DNA from 2 places in the Clostridium sp. LBM24168 genome. Region 2 is predicted to be linked to the other one. Evidence: predicted binding sites of a transcription regulator. Region 2 holds the regulator's gene; the other holds the start of a gene.

Region 1 (8,173 bases), 580 kb from region 2:
ATGCTGGTTTTCGATAGTTGGACTGTTTTCCTTACAGGCGATAATGGCAGCTTCATTTATGAGATTTTCTATTTTTGCACCTGAAAAATAAGCTGTTTTTTGCGACCATTCTTTTATGTTTATATCTCCAGCAGGTTTATTTTCAAGATGAAGTCTGATTATCTTTTCTCTTGCAGATATATCTGGAAGTGTTATTTCAATATGTCTGTCAAATCTTCCAGGCCTTAAAAGGGCAGGGTCCAGTGTATCAAGTCTGTTTGTAGCAGCCATGACCACAATTCCTGAATTTTCGTTGAAACCCGACATTTCCGTCAGAAGTGCATTTAAAGTCTGATCCCTTTCGTCGGAGCCGGAAACTGCAGCACCTTCCCTTTTTTTGCCTATGGCATCGATCTCGTCTATAAATATAATTGATTTTCCAGTTTTGTTGGTTCTTGCTTTTTTAAACAGTTGTCTTATACGGCTGGCACCTACCCCTACGTATATCTGTACAAAATCCGATCCTGATACTGCATAGAAAGGTACTCCGGCTTCACCTGCCACCGCTTTTGCAAGAAGAGTCTTGCCGGTTCCAGGTTCTCCGTAAAGTATTATTCCCCTTGGGATTCTTGCACCGTATGATCTGTATTTTTCAGGATCAATCAAAAAATCAACTACGTCCTGAACGCTTTCCTTTGCCTCTTCATTTCCAGCCATGTTTTTAAAAGTAAAATCCGGATTTTCCACTGCGGTTGTATCCAGTGAATCAACGGACAGGGAACCTTTTGCTTTAATTTTGTTTGATTTAAGGCAGAGGGCAATAAGCCATATTATGGATAAAACTAAAGTTATTGAAAAGTATCTTTGTATGTTGTTTAAAGGATAGTTTTTAAGTACACTTATGTTTTTGCTAAGCAGTTCCTCTTTGAAGCTGCTGTTTTCAGGATTATCTGTTTCATACACCTTGCCGTTTTTTAATTTGAATTTTATTTTTTCCGAATTTATGATATAAACGGTGCTTATTCTATTTTTCTCAAGATCATTTTGAAAAGAGCTATAGGGTTTTGAAATAATGGATCCACCAGTATATTTTGAAAAAATTAATACTGATGCACATATTAAAATTATTAAAATTGGCAGTGCCAACATTTTATTTTTAATTTTCTTCATCGAATCACCTACTTCTTTTTAATATATTTCCCTATGAATAGTTATGTTACTATAATATAATATGGTTTAATATTAGTCTAATCAAAATCATAAAATTTGCTAATGTAATTGGTAGTAATTCAGGATACAATTCACAGCAGGGCAAATTTATTGTATACTTTATGTATTATTGATGAGAGGAGAATAAAAAATGAAAATATCTGCTGCCGATATTAGATTGACAGAACAGGATATATTGGAACTGATAGAAGATTATGTGCATATAGAGGGGCTGCATATAGAGGATATATCCATAGATGAGGTAATAACCATCAGGGGGAAATACGGAAAAAACTTTACAGCTCCTTTTAAAGTGAAAATAGGAATAGGAAATGTAAAAGACAATAATTTGAATCTTAAAATATATAAAGTGGAGATATATAAAGTAGGAGTATTGAATGTCATCAAAGATAAATTAGCAAAAAAAATATTGAGGGACTTTTCCGGTTACGGTATAAGAACGGACAAGGACACGATAATTATAGACTTGAATACTGCAAGAAAGCTCATACCCCATTTTAACCTGAATTTAAAGAAAATATCAGTTTTGTCGGGTATTGTAGAAATATCTGTAGAAAATATAGTATATGAAAAAAATAAAAAATTTCCACATATAGAAAAAAATTCTCATAAACATTCGGACTTTGTCTCCAAAAAATATGACAGGTTAAGAGAAAAGTTGACTGACAAGATACCGGATAAATATTCCAAAATATCAGACTATATTATGCTGATGCCGGATATTGTTCTTTTGTTCTGGAGACTTTTTAAAGACAAAAGGGTAAAATCAAAAGTTAAAATTGTAGTAATCAATGCGCTGATATACATAATAAGCCCTATAGATTTCATACCTGGGTTCATACCTGTTTTGGGACAGATGGATGATATTGCTGTAGCATTTTTTGCACTTAACATGGTGATTGATGAAGTGCCTGAGGACGTGTTACTTGAGAACTGGCATGGAAAAAAGGATATAATTCTGATTACCCGGGAGGTTATAAAATATATGTCCGATATAGTGGGAGTAAGAAATTTTACAAGTATATCGGAGGCTTTAAAAAGTTTTTTGAATAAGCGTTCCAGAAATGTTAATTCAGGGGAGAATTAGCAATTGTAACCTTCGGATAAAAAGATATAAATTTGCACATTATAATTGTAGAGGTGATTTATTATGATGCACAATAAATTTGTAGCAGGAGTTTTAATTGGCACGGCAGTTGGAATGATGGCGGGTGTTGATGGATTTGCCAAAAAAAAGATGAAAAAAACTTCCAGATGCATTAAAAATATTGCAGGTGGTGTTATGGAATGGATTAAGTAACAGGTACTCATATAAATGTATCTGGTACCAGAAATGCCTGCTGGATACATTTATATGACATTAAATTTATGATATAATAATATAAATAATGTGTAATGGAGGAAGAGCAGAATATATGGAGATACTTTCCCTAGGAGAAAAAATCAAGAGAAGAAGAAAAGAACTTAATATGACGTTGAAAAGCCTGGCAGGAGACAGAATAACACCAGGGCAGATAAGTCTTGTTGAATCGGGAAAATCAAATCCAAGTATGGATTTGCTTGAGTACATTGCAAAGGAACTAAAAACCTCTATTGAGTACCTTATGGAATCAGAAGAGGTTCAGGCGGAAAAAAATTGCACATATTTTGAAAATATAGCTGAGTCATACATAATAAACAATGATCTGGTTCAGGGAGAGAAATATATTGAAAATGCACTTTATTATGCTGAAAAATATAATTTGGAATATAAAATTGCCAGAAGTCTGTATTTGAAGGGCAAAATCTCTTTTATAAGTCGTGAATATCCTGTTGCACAGCAGCTTTTTTTGTCTGCAAATGTTGTTTTTATAAAAAATAACAATTATGAAGAGATAATAAAGACCTTTGTATATTTGGGAAAGACAACTATGAAACTTCAGTCATTTCATGCTTCTATAAGTTATTTTGGACATGCTGAAAAAGTATATAGAGATAATGATTTTGCTGATGATTATCTTCTTGGCAAAATTTATTATTATATAGCCTGTGTATATTTTAGATTGGATAATATAAAAAAAGCCATAAATTATTCATATCTTGCCAAAGAAAAGTTCAGAAAAATGGAAAACAGTAATGAATATGCCAGGACAATGCTCCTTATTGCGGATGAGTATAGCAAAAAAAATGATCTGGACAATGCAGTAAAATATTCAAGAAAAGCACTTGAAATATACAATAAGATAAATGATTTTGGAAATATTGCACGGATTGAAAATAATTTAGGAAAGTTGTTTTATGAATTTGACAATATAGAGGAGTCATTTGTTCATTTAAATAAATCCAGGGAACTTAGGATCAGAATAAAAGATCCTGATATAGGAGAAACCCTTAAAAATATTTGTATAAATTATATAAAATTGAAGGATGTCAAAAGTGCAAAAAAGGTACTTGAGGAAATATTGTCTGCGGTTGAAGACGGAGATAATGCTGCGCTGGTAGGATATTATATACTTGGATACAAGGTGGCAATGCTTGAAAACAATAAAAAAGAAGCCGAAAATATATTGATTATGGCACTGAACTTTGTAAAAAATATGGGATTTACGGATGAAATAGGGCAGATATCAATTCTGCTTGGAAAATTTTATATGAGCGAGGGCAATGATACAGAAGCTGCTAAATATTTGCGGCAGGGGGTAGATCTGTTTAAAGAGCTGGATATAATGGAGGGATATTAAGTTTAATTAATATCCCTAATTTTTTTAATAAGAAGATATGCTGATATATATTGGCATAATGGATTATTTTAATCTTAAAGCCTGAAATTCGGGTAAATATAAAGGTTGAATAAATAAAAGTATAATAATATTATCTAGTTAAGGTCAAAGAAGGTCAAAAAAGGAGGCCATGAATATGAATATAGATAAACTTACTGTAAAAGTTCAGCAATCTTTGAATGAGGCACAGCTTACGGCTGTAAGACATAATCACCAGCAGGTTGATGCCATTCATCTGTTTTCTGCAATAATTTCAGAGGAAGATGGTCTTATACCAAATATATTTCAGAAAATGGGAATAAATATTGAATCAATGAGAAGTGAAACGGAATCCGTATTGAATAAGATGCCTAAAGTGACGGGTGAAGGAGCACAGAGTTCTTCCGTATATGCCACAAGAAGATTTGAGGAGGTACTGGTTGAAGCTGAAAAAACAGCTAAAAAGTTCAAGGATTCTTATATAAGTGTGGAACATGTCATGCTGGGGATTATGAAGGTACATTCCAGTGATGTTGACGGTATATTGAGAAAATTTAATGTAAATAAGGACAATTTTCTGGCAGTACTTTCCCAGATAAGGGGGAATCAGACTGTAGATACGCAGGACCCGGAAGGCACCTATGATGCACTTGCAAAATATGGTAGAAATTTAGTGGAGGAAGCCAAGAAGCACAAGCTTGATCCTGTAATAGGAAGAGATGAAGAAATCAGAAGGGTAGTAAGGATACTTTCCAGGAGGACTAAAAACAATCCTGTTCTAATAGGAGATCCCGGCGTTGGAAAAACAGCCATAATTGAAGGACTGGCAGAGAGAATAGTAAAAGGAGATGTACCGGAAGGATTAAAGGAAAAAATAATATTTTCACTTGATCTTGGTGCACTTATTGCAGGTGCCAAATTCAGAGGCGAATTTGAAGAGAGGCTTAAAGCTGTATTGAAGGAGGTTGAAAAAAGCCAGGGCAAGATAGTGCTTTTTATAGATGAAATCCACAATATAGTGGGGGCTGGAAAAACAGAAGGCTCCATGGATGCAGGCAACTTGATAAAACCTATGCTTGCAAGAGGGGAACTTCATTGTATAGGTGCCACTACTTTTGATGAGTACAGAAAATATATAGAAAAGGATAAAGCCCTTGAGAGAAGATTTCAACCTGTAATTATAGATGAACCTTCTGTAGATGACTCGATTTCAATTCTCAGGGGATTAAAGGAGAAGTTTGAGATATATCATGGTATAAGAATACATGATTCTGCAATAGTTGCAGCCGCCAGACTTTCAGACAGGTATATAACTGACAGGTATCTTCCTGATAAAGCTATAGATCTTATAGATGAAGCCTGTGCAATGATAAGAACTGAAATTGACAGTATGCCTACCGAAATGGATGCTGTAAAGAGAAAGATATTTCAGCTCAAAATTGAAAAGGAAGCGCTTTCCAGGGAGCATGATAAATCCTCCCAAGACAGGCTTAAATCTATTGAAGGTGAACTGAGCAATCTACAGGACAAGGATAAGCAGCTTACTGCAAAATATGAAAAGGAAAAAAGTGTCATAACCGGAGTAAGGGATCTAAAGAAGAAACTTGATGATACAAAGGGACAGATTGAGAAGGCCGAAAGGGAATATGATCTGAATAAGGTTGCAGAATTAAAATATGGAGTTATTCCAGGCATTCAAAAGGAGATAGAAGAAAAAGAAGAGCTTATAAAGAAGGATGATGTCAATTCCATGCTGAAAGAGGAAGTGACAGAACAGGAAATTTCAGAAATAGTTTCAAAATGGACTGGAATACCTGTTTCCAGATTGGTGGAAGGTGAAAGGCAGAAACTTGTAAAGCTGGAAGATGAGCTTTCAAAGAGGGTAATAGGACAGAAGGAAGCGGTAACTGCAGTTTCAAATGCCGTAATAAGGGCAAGGGCAGGTATGAAGGATCCAAAAAGGCCAATAGGTTCATTTATATTTCTAGGGCCTACAGGTGTAGGAAAAACTGAGCTTGCCAAAACTCTTGCAAGAACATTGTTTGACAGTGAGGACAACATAATAAGAATAGATATGTCTGAATACATGGAGAAGTATTCAGTGTCAAGGCTGATAGGAGCCCCTCCAGGATATGTAGGCTATGAAGAAGGAGGACAGCTTACTGAAGCTGTAAGAAGAAAACCCTATAGTGTAATATTGTTTGATGAAATTGAGAAGGCACATGATGATGTGTTCAATATTTTCCTGCAGATACTTGACGATGGCAGGCTTACCGACAACCAGGGAAAGGTTGTGGATTTTAAGAACTGTATTATAATAATGACTTCCAATATAGGAAGCAGCTATCTTCTCGAAAACAGCGGGGGGGACAGTATAGATGCCAATGTAAGAGCAAGAGTGATGAATGAGATGAAGTCCAGGTTTAAACCGGAATTTTTAAATAGACTGGATGACATAATAATGTTCAAACCTCTTAACACAGAAGAAATAAAATCCATAATTGATATATTCCTTGAAGATATAAAAAATAGACTCAGGGATAGAAACATATCAATTGACATAAGTGATGCTGCAAAGGAAACTATGGCAAAGGAAGGATATGATCCAGTATATGGTGCAAGGCCGCTTAAGAGGTATATAGAAAATACCCTTGAGACATCTATTGCCAAAAAGATAATAAAAGATGATATACAGGAAGGTTCCAGTGTAAGAGTTGATTTTGAAAATGGAGAATTTAAAATAATAGTGGATAAAAAAAATTAGGAAATAACAGTATCCACAAGTTATTATTAGATAGGGGCATTATTTTGCCTGAAAGAAAATATTATTAATTTTGAACAAATTTGATTATTATTATATACTGAATCTGCATACTAAAAATTCAGGAAGCATGTTACTAATTAAAGGTAAAAATAAAAGCATAAATTGACCTCATGTAAGAGAGATCAATTTATGCTTGAAATAATAAATCAAATTATTATTGTCGCTTGCCTTTAAGCTATATCTCAAAAAAATCTTAGAAAAAAGTTTCACTATGGAAATAAAACATTGTTAAAAAGTAAACAAATGAATATTGCTTTTATTATCTGTCACTATTAATGAAAAGGATTTCTATAACGAATCTGTAGGTGTAATATTTACTGAATTTATATTTTCTTATACCCAGAATGATGTGAATATAAATAATAACATAAATAATGGAATTATTTAGGAAGTTATTTTTATATGCAATTGTAGTTTTTTTAACAAACTTAATTTGAAAGGATGGTTTTTATGAATTTAGAAGAACTATATAAGAGCAAAGTTGTCAGCGCAGATGAGGCAGTGTCACATATAAAGTCCGGAGACAAAGTGGTATTTGGACATGCATGTGCAGAACCTCAGGTACTTTTAAATGCTTTGGTAGACAATAAGGAGAAATATAAAAATGTGGAATTATATCACATGATACCTAAAGGTGAAACAAGGTATGTTGAAAAGGGAGTGGAAAATTATATCCATGACAATTCCTTTTTTACCGGAAAAGGGACCAGTGAAGCCATTTCAGAAGGAAGATGCGGATATATTCCAGTATTTTTCAGTGAGATCCCAAGGCTGTTCAAAGAAGGCTATATTCCAGTAGATGTTGCACTTATTGAAGTGAGCAAACCTGACAACCATGGATTTTGCAGCTATGGAGTATCAAATGACTACATACATTCAGGAGCAGAATGTGCAAAACTTGTTATTGCCGAAGTAAATGAAAACATGCCTAGGGTTATGGGAAATAATTTCATACACATTTCCGATATTGATTACATAGTTGAGAGTTCACGTCCTGTAGTAGAATTGCAGCCTTCCAAAATAGGAGAGGTTGAAAAGAAGATTGGAAGTTACTGTGCATCTCTTATAGAGGATGGATCAACGCTTCAGCTTGGAATTGGTGCAATACCGGATGCAGTACTTTTATTTTTGAAGGATAAAAAGGATCTGGGCATACATTCTGAAATGATATCTGATGGTGTTCTGGAATTAGTTGAAGCAGGAGTGGTTACAAATAAGAAAAAGACACTTCATCCAGGGAAAATAGTTATAACATTTCTTATGGGAACAAAGAAATTATATGATTTTATAGACAATAATCCTATGATTGAATCCTGGCCTGTAGATTATGTAAATAATCCTGAGGTTGTTAAGAAAAATTACAAGATGATATGTATAAACTCCTGTGTGGAAATAGATCTTA
Region 2 (8,173 bases):
ACTCATTTATCCCAGTATCAAACCTTGCATATTCACCAGATTTTATATTATTAATATTTCTAGGTTCACTATTCCCACCAATACCATAATAATCACTAGAATCATTTTTTTTGTCTGTATTCTTAATTTCTTCAACCATACTATTCCACTTATTACAATTAGGGCATTTTCCCAACCATTTTAATGATTCATATCCACAGTTTTGGCAAATAAAAACAGTTTTTATTTTTGTCACTTTGTAATCTCCTCCATATAACAATAATTATACATTATAAGCTTTAACTTTTGCAGTAATTCATATAACTTTTTAAATTAATAATACACCCCATACTATAAAAGGTATGGGGTATTACAAAATCTATTCTACTTTACTGAATTCCAACTCATCCTTATTTAAACTTACTTTTACTTTATCTCCTCTTTTAACATTTCCCTTTAGCATTTCTTCTGAAAGTTTATCTTCCACAGTTTTAGTAATAGCCCTTCTAAGTGGTCTTGCTCCATAATTTATATCAAAGCCCTCTTTAGTCAAATGATCTTCCGCATCCTCTGTAAAATCAATCTCTATATTCTGCTCTTTCAATCTTGAAGAAACTTCTTTTAACATAAGTCTCACTATCTTTTTTAAGTCTTCTTTTTCAAGCTTTCTAAATACTATAATATCATCAATTCTATTTAAAAATTCTGGTCTAAAAGAGTTTTTCAATTCTTCCATTATATTATCCTTCATTGTTTCGTAGTCACTTTCTCTATTACTTTCTTTATTACCAGAAGCAAATCCCATGGATTTTTGTTTTTTTATAGTAGAAGCCCCAACATTGGATGTCATTATTACTATGGTATTCTTGAAGTTTACAGTTTTGCCCTTTCCATCTGTCAATCTTCCATCTTCTAGTATCTGAAGTAATACATTGAATATCTCTGGATGAGCTTTTTCTATTTCATCAAATAATACTACAGAATATGGGTTTCTTCTTACTTTCTCAGTTAGTTGCCCGCCTTCATCATAGCCTACATATCCTGGAGGGGATCCAATTAGCCTTGATACCGTATGCTTTTCCATATACTCTGACATATCGATTCTTATCATATTGTTCTCATCGCCAAACATAGCTTCTGCTAATGCTTTAGAAAGCTCTGTTTTTCCTACTCCAGTAGGTCCAAGAAAAATGAATGAGCCTATAGGTCTATTTGGATCCTTTAATCCAACTCTTGCTCTTCTCACTGCTCTAGATATAGATTTTACTGCATCCTCCTGTCCTATAACCCTTTTATGGAGTATATCCTCAAGTTTAAGGAGTTTTTCTGATTCCCTTTCCGTTAATTTTTGAACCGGTATATTAGTCCATTGCGATACCACAGATGCAATATGCTCTTTTGTAACTTTTAAAGTAGATACCTGCTTTTCAGTTTTCCAATCAGTTTTCATACCTTGAAGTTTATCTTTTAAAGCTTTTTCCTTATCTCTGAGCTTAGCTGCCTTTTCAAAATCTTGAACCCTTATTGAATCTTCTTTTTCCTTGGTTATTTTTTCAAGATCTGTTTCTATCTTTTTTACATCTGGAGGTGCGATCAAGTTCTGTATTCTAATCTTAGCACATGCTTCATCAATAAGATCTATAGCTTTGTCAGGAAGATACCTATCAGTTATATATCTATCTGACATATTCACTGCAGCATCAATTGATTCGTCTGTTATTTTCACTCTATGGTGTGCTTCATATTTATCTCTGAGCCCCTTTAATATAAGTACAGCTTCTTCTTTTGTAGGTTCACCTACCATTATAGGCTGAAATCTTCTCTCAAGTGCAGAATCCTTCTCTATATATTTTCTATATTCATCTATAGTAGTTGCACCAATACACTGTATTTCACCTCTAGCCAAAGCTGGCTTAAGTATATTGGATGCATCAATAGCTCCTTCAGCTGCACCAGCACCGATTATCGTATGAATTTCATCTATAAATAATATTACATTGCCAGATTTTCTTATTTCCTCCATTACTTTTTTAAGTCTTTCTTCAAACTCACCTCTATACTTGGATCCAGCAATCATTGAAGAAAGATCAAGAGTTACAACTCTTTTCCCCCTTAAAAGCTCAGGTATGTTAGATGAAACTATTTTTTCAGCTAATCCTTCAGCTATAGCCGTTTTACCTACACCAGGATCTCCTATCAAGCAAGGATTGTTTTTTGTTCTTCTACTTAATATCTCAAGTACTCTCTGTGTTTCTTTCTCTCTTCCTATTACTGGATCAAGTTTTCCTTCCTTAGCCATATCTGTTAGATCACGGCCAAACTGATCTAAAGTTGGGGTTGGTTCTCCAACACCTTTTTTACCACCATTAAGATTTGCTGACTGTTCTCCAGATAACGAATTGGTTAATTCTTTCCTAAGTTTATTAAAATCTGCACCAAGATTGTTCAAGATAGTAAATGCAACTCCTTCAGCTTCTCTTATAAGTGCAAGAAGTATATGCTCTGGACTTATATAATTGTGATTCAAATTTCTTGCCTCAAATAGACTCAATTCCAAAAGTCTTTTAGTTCTAGGAGTAAGAGGTATTTCATTATTGTATAGTTCTATTTCCCCCTTCCCTTCATATTCTTCTATAAGGGCCTTCACATTTTCAGCCGTAATATTCATATTGTTTAAAAGGCTTTTAGATATCCCATCTTCCCTTAATATTCCCAATAAAATATGCTCTGTTCCCACATAACCGTGTTTAAGAGATTGAGCTTCTTCCTGGGCATATATAATTACTTTTTGTGCTCTTTCTGTAAATCTTCCGAACATCATAATATATTCACCTTCCTTTTATTTGGCTGTAATTTTTGCCAATTTATTTCTTACTAGTTTCGCTCTATTAAAGTCTCTTTCTCTACTAGATAGAATTTTATCATAATTTTGTTGTATTGTAGCTGGCTGTATTTCAACCAGAAGACTATTCAGCACGGCTTTACTTATATCTTTAATTATTCCCATTTCAACTCCTAACCTTATATAGGATAAAAGCTTTAAACATTCATTTGTACTTAAAAGCTCTGCATATCTCAAAATACCAAGAGCCCTATATATTCTATCCTCTAATTCATATCTTGAATTCTTTATAAGATTTTCTCTAGCTAATTTTTCTTCATTTATTATCTGGGACACAAGGGCCTTTAAATTAGTCATTATTTCTTCTTCACTACGTCCAAGAGTTACCTGATTTGAAATCTGATATACATTACTTAATGCCTTAGATCCTTCACCATATAAACCTCTAATAGTCATCCCAACCTGACTTAATGCATTTAAAAGTCCATTTATTTGATTATTTAATGATATAGCAGGAAGATGAACCATAACAGACATTCTCAATCCTGTTCCTAAATTTGTTGGGCAAGTAGTTAGATAACCTAGCTTTTCATCAAAAGCATATTCTAAATTCTCTTCTAAAAGATTATCTATATTGTCACTTATATTATATACCTCTTCCAAATTTAATCCTGCTGTTATACATTGAATTCTAATATGGTCTTCTTCATTTAACATTATACTTATCGTCTGATTTTTATTTAATATAAATGCGGCCTTATTACCATTTTCTATCAAATTTTTACTTATAAGATGTTTTTCTAAAAATATTTCCCTTTCATTTTCACTTTTTTCCCATAGATAATTTGTAGTAAACTCATTTTTAGTACAATCATTTGTATAAAAAGCTTTATCTACACGTTCTATTAGTTTTCTGCTTTGTTCTTCACTTAATTTATGAGGAAAAGGTATTCTGGATAAGTTTCTAGCAAGTCTTACTCTACTGCTTATAACTAAATCTTTATTATTTCCTTTGGGATCTATTATCCAATTGTCCATACCCTATTCCCCCTTCTTATCATGATCTTTACTCTGAAGTTCCTTTATTTTGTCTCTTATATTGGCAGCATCTTCATATTTTTCTAAGGCTATAGATTTCTGTAAGTCCTCTTTTAATTTTACAAGGTTTCTTCTCTCTATAATTTCTTTTCCAGCCCTTTTAGGAATTTTGCCCGTATGCTCTAAATTTGCCTGTACTCTTTTAATTACAGGTTGCAATATATTTGAGAATTCTTTATAACATTCACTGCAACCTACAAATCCACTTTTCTTAAACTCTCTATAAGAAGTACCACAGTTTTTACATGTTATATCAAAATTTCCCGTATCTTCATTTGCATTATTCATATAATCCATAATTCCGCTTAAAATATTTTGGAAACTAAATGGAGCTACAAAATTTATTTTAGGTACAAAACTTAATTCACCATTTTCAACAGCACATTTCTCACATAGATTAAGATCTTGTTTAATACCATTCACTATCTTAGTTATATGGACAGTAGCCTCATTTTTTTTACATATATCACACAACATAGTATCCTATCACCCCATGTTCTATTAAAACTTATGTTCTATATATAAATATACTTAGTTTTCATCAAAAATTACCATCATAGTAGATTTAAGTATAGAAGCTCTAAGTTTATTTTTATTTTCTACATAATCATTAAAAGTTCTATCATTCATAACCATTTTTAATATGTTAGCTTCTCTTTCATTAATAATATCAGCTTCGAATATTCCATCTATAACCTGTGAAGCAGCATTATATGTTATACTATCACCAATCTTTTCAATTATAATGTCAAATAGATTTTTATTACTATTGCACGCAAATCTTCTTATTATTATACACCCACCACCTCCTCTTCTACTTTCTATATAGTAACCTTTATCTACAGTAAACCTGGTAGTTAAAACATAATTTATTTGAGAAGGAGCACAACTAAAATGGTTAGCCAATTCATTTCTTCTAATTTGCAGTTGAGATTCATCATTACTTTCCATCATCTGTTTTATAAATTTCTCTATTATATCAGATAATCTTGCCACCACATCACCCTCTTAATATTAACGACATTACTTTGACTTTCTTTGACTTTAGTTAAATAATATTATTATATGCTACTTTATTCAACTCTTATATTATCCCAAATTTCAAGTTATAATCATTAAGCCCTAATATATCTCAATTTTTCTCCTATTTTCTCATATATTAAAATTATTATTGACAACTAATCATTTAACTTAAAAACTTACATGTTCAGTATTAAAATTCATATTTACTCAAAGTTTGGCTTATTTTAATTTTCTTTATAAGACTAGTATTTTTCAAATATATTATGAACTATTATCATTATAGTACCATATTTCAAGTCCTCTTCAAAGATATCTGGATTTTAAAAACAACAAAATTTCTAGAATAATGCCATTATAGAAAAAATAAAGATTCATTTAATCACAATAAAAATAAAGCAAATCAGATTTAATCTGAATTGCTTCTTTTATATTCTATTCAAAAAATAAAAATGGCTCCGTGGAGAGGGCTCGAACCTCCAACCCTTCGGTTAACAGCCGAATGCTCAACCATTGAGCTACCACGGAACAATTTATAAAACCCGGCAGCTACCTACCCTGCCACAGGGCTACCCCTGCAGTACTCTCGGCACGATGAAGCTTAACCATCCTGTTCGGAATGGGAAGGGGTGTTACCTTCACGTCATAACCACCAGATATTTGACATAAATCATTAAATATGGAAAACATATGTATACCATATGGAATACTATTGTTCTCTGAAAATTGCACAGTAAGATATATTTTGATCAAGCCCTCGACCTATTAGTATCAGTCAGCTCAACATGTTGCCATGCTTACACCCCTGACCTATCAACCTCGTGTTCTCCGAGGGGTCTTACCAGCTTACGCTGTGGGAAATCTAATCTTGAGGTGGGCTTCACGCTTAGATGCTTTCAGCGTTTATCCCTTCCCGACATAGCTACCCAGCAATGCTCCTGGCGGAACAACTGGTGCACCAGAGGTCAGTCCATCCCGGTCCTCTCGTACTAAGGACAGCTCCTCTCAAATTTCCTGCGCCCGCGACGGATAGGGACCGAACTGTCTCACGACGTTCTGAACCCAGCTCGCGTGCCGCTTTAATGGGCGAACAGCCCAACCCTTGGGACCTACTTCAGCCCCAGGATGCGACGAGCCGACATCGAGGTGCCAAACCTCCCCGTCGATGTGAACTCTTGGGGGAGATCAGCCTGTTATCCCCGAGGTAGCTTTTATCCGTTGAGCGATGGCCCTCCCACGAGGTACCACCGGATCACTAAGCCCGACTTTCGTCCCTGCTCCACCTGTATGTGTCGCAGTCAGGCTCCCTTATGCCTTTGCACTCTAAGAAGGATTTCCGACCCTTCTGAGGGAACCTTTGGGCGCCTCCGTTACTTTTTAGGAGGCGACCGCCCCAGTCAAACTGCCTGCCTAACAATGTCCCGTGACCAGTTTCATGGCCGCCGGTTAGAATTCCAGTACTGTCAGGGTGGTATCCCAAGGGTGGCTCCGCCAGGGCTGGCGCCCCGGTTTCCATGCCTCCCACCTATCCTGTACAGACAATACCGAAACTCAATGCTAAACTGCAGTAAAGCTCTACGGGGTCTTTCCGTCCAATCGCGGGTAGCAAGCATCTTCACTTGCACTACAATTTCGCCGGATTTGTTGTCGAGACAGTGCTCAAATCATTACGCCATTCGTGCGGGTCGGAACTTACCCGACAAGGAATTTCGCTACCTTAGGACCGTTATAGTTACGGCCGCCGTTTACTGGGGCTTAAGTTCATACCTTCGCCTTACGGCTTAGTATTCCCCTTAACCTTCCAGCACCGGGCAGGCGTCAGCCCCTATACTTCAGCTTTCGCTTTAGCAGAGACCTGTGTTTTTGATAAACAGTTGCTTGAGCCTATTCTCTGCGGCCCCTTTCGGGGCACTCCTTATCCCTAAGTTACGGAGTTAATTTGCCTAGTTCCTTAACAACAATTCTTCCGATGGTCTTAGGATTCTCTCCTCACCTACCTGTGTCGGTTTGCGGTACGGGCACTAACCTGCTCCATAGAGACTTTTCTCGGCAGTGTGAAATCGGATACTTCTCCATAATTGGATCCCCATAACACCCCGGCATTGACCGGATGGATTTTCCTTTCCGGCCTGCTTCAGTGCTTAGACACACATCCAATAGTGTGCACATCCTATCCTTCTGCGTCATCCCTTCTGTCAAACGCAAGTTTGCGGTATCGGAATATCAACCGATTGTCCATCACCTACGCCTTTCGGCCTCGGCTTAGGTCCCGACTAACCCTGGGCGGACGAACCTTCCCCAGGAAACCTTAGGTCTTCGACCAATAAGATTCTCACTTATTTCTCGCTACTTATGCCAGCATACTCTCTCCTGTACAGTCCACAGCTCCTTCCGGTACTGCTTCTATCCGTACAGGATGCTCCTCTACCACTCTTTCGAGTCCATAGCTTCGGTGGTAAGTTTTAGCCCCGGACATCTTCGGCGCAGGATCTCTCGACTAGTGAGCTGTTACGCACTCTTTGAATGAGTGGCTGCTTCTGAGCCAACATCCTAGTTGTCTTCGAAATCCCACATCCTTTTCCACTTAACTTACACTTTGGGACCTTAGCTGATGATCTGGGCTGTTTCCCTTTTGACCGCGGATCTTATCATTCGCAGTCTGACTGCCGTCATTCAAGTATATGGCATTCGGAGTTTGATAGGGTTCAGTAACTGTTGTCAGCCCCTAGCCCATTCAGTGCTCTACCTCCATTACTCATTGGCGACGCTAGCCCTAAAGCTATTTCGAGGAGAACCAGCTATCTCCGAGTTCGATTGGAATTTCTCCGCTATCCACAGCTCATCCCATGGTTTTTCAACACCAACGTGGTTCGGTCCTCCACGGAATTTTACTTCCGCTTCAACCTGGCCATGGATAGGTCACCCGGTTTCGGGTCTACAGCATGCAACTAGCCGCCCTTTTAAGACTCGGTTTCCCTTCGGCTCCGCACCTTAAGTGCTTAACCTTGCTGCATACCGTAACTCGCTGGCTCGTTCTACAAAAAGCACATCGTCGCACGTAAAAGTGCTTCGATCGGTTGTGGACACACGGTTTCAGGTTCTATTTCACTCCCCTTCCGGGGTTCTTTTCACCTTTCCCTCACGGTACTTCTTCTCTATCGGTCACCAGGTAGTATTTAGCCTTAGGAGGTGGTCCTCCCTCTTTCCCACAAGGTTTCTCGTGTCTCGTGGTAC

The links. Region 2 encodes CtsR, which represses protease genes until heat stress. Its sites were predicted from a motif close to AAGGTCAANNAAGGTCAAAT; they were not measured.
Region 1: the regulator CtsR is predicted to act here: its motif matches at 4,070-4,089, upstream of clpB (ATP-dependent chaperone ClpB).

What each region holds. Positions count from the first base shown of each region.
Region 1 covers NZ_CP196861.1:189,387-197,559, forward strand. The annotation lists gene ACSVC9_RS00925 (ATP-dependent metallopeptidase FtsH/Yme1/Tma family protein) at 1-1,149, opposite strand, end outside; gene ACSVC9_RS00930 (YkvA family protein) at 1,340-2,296, shown strand; gene ACSVC9_RS00935 (YtxH domain-containing protein) at 2,360-2,509, shown strand; gene ACSVC9_RS00940 (helix-turn-helix domain-containing protein) at 2,625-3,929, shown strand; gene clpB (ATP-dependent chaperone ClpB) at 4,105-6,711, shown strand; gene ACSVC9_RS00950 (acetyl-CoA hydrolase/transferase family protein) at 7,222-8,173, shown strand, end outside.
Region 2 covers NZ_CP196861.1:2,783,801-2,791,973, forward strand. The annotation lists gene radA (DNA repair protein RadA) at 1-235, opposite strand, end outside; gene ACSVC9_RS13840 (ATP-dependent Clp protease ATP-binding subunit) at 359-2,800, opposite strand; gene ACSVC9_RS13845 (protein arginine kinase) at 2,819-3,859, opposite strand; gene ACSVC9_RS13850 (UvrB/UvrC motif-containing protein) at 3,863-4,396, opposite strand; gene ACSVC9_RS13855 (CtsR family transcriptional regulator) at 4,451-4,915, opposite strand; tRNA gene ACSVC9_RS13860 (tRNA-Asn) at 5,393-5,467, opposite strand; rRNA gene rrf (5S ribosomal RNA) at 5,480-5,596, opposite strand; rRNA gene ACSVC9_RS13870 (23S ribosomal RNA) at 5,685-8,173, opposite strand, start outside.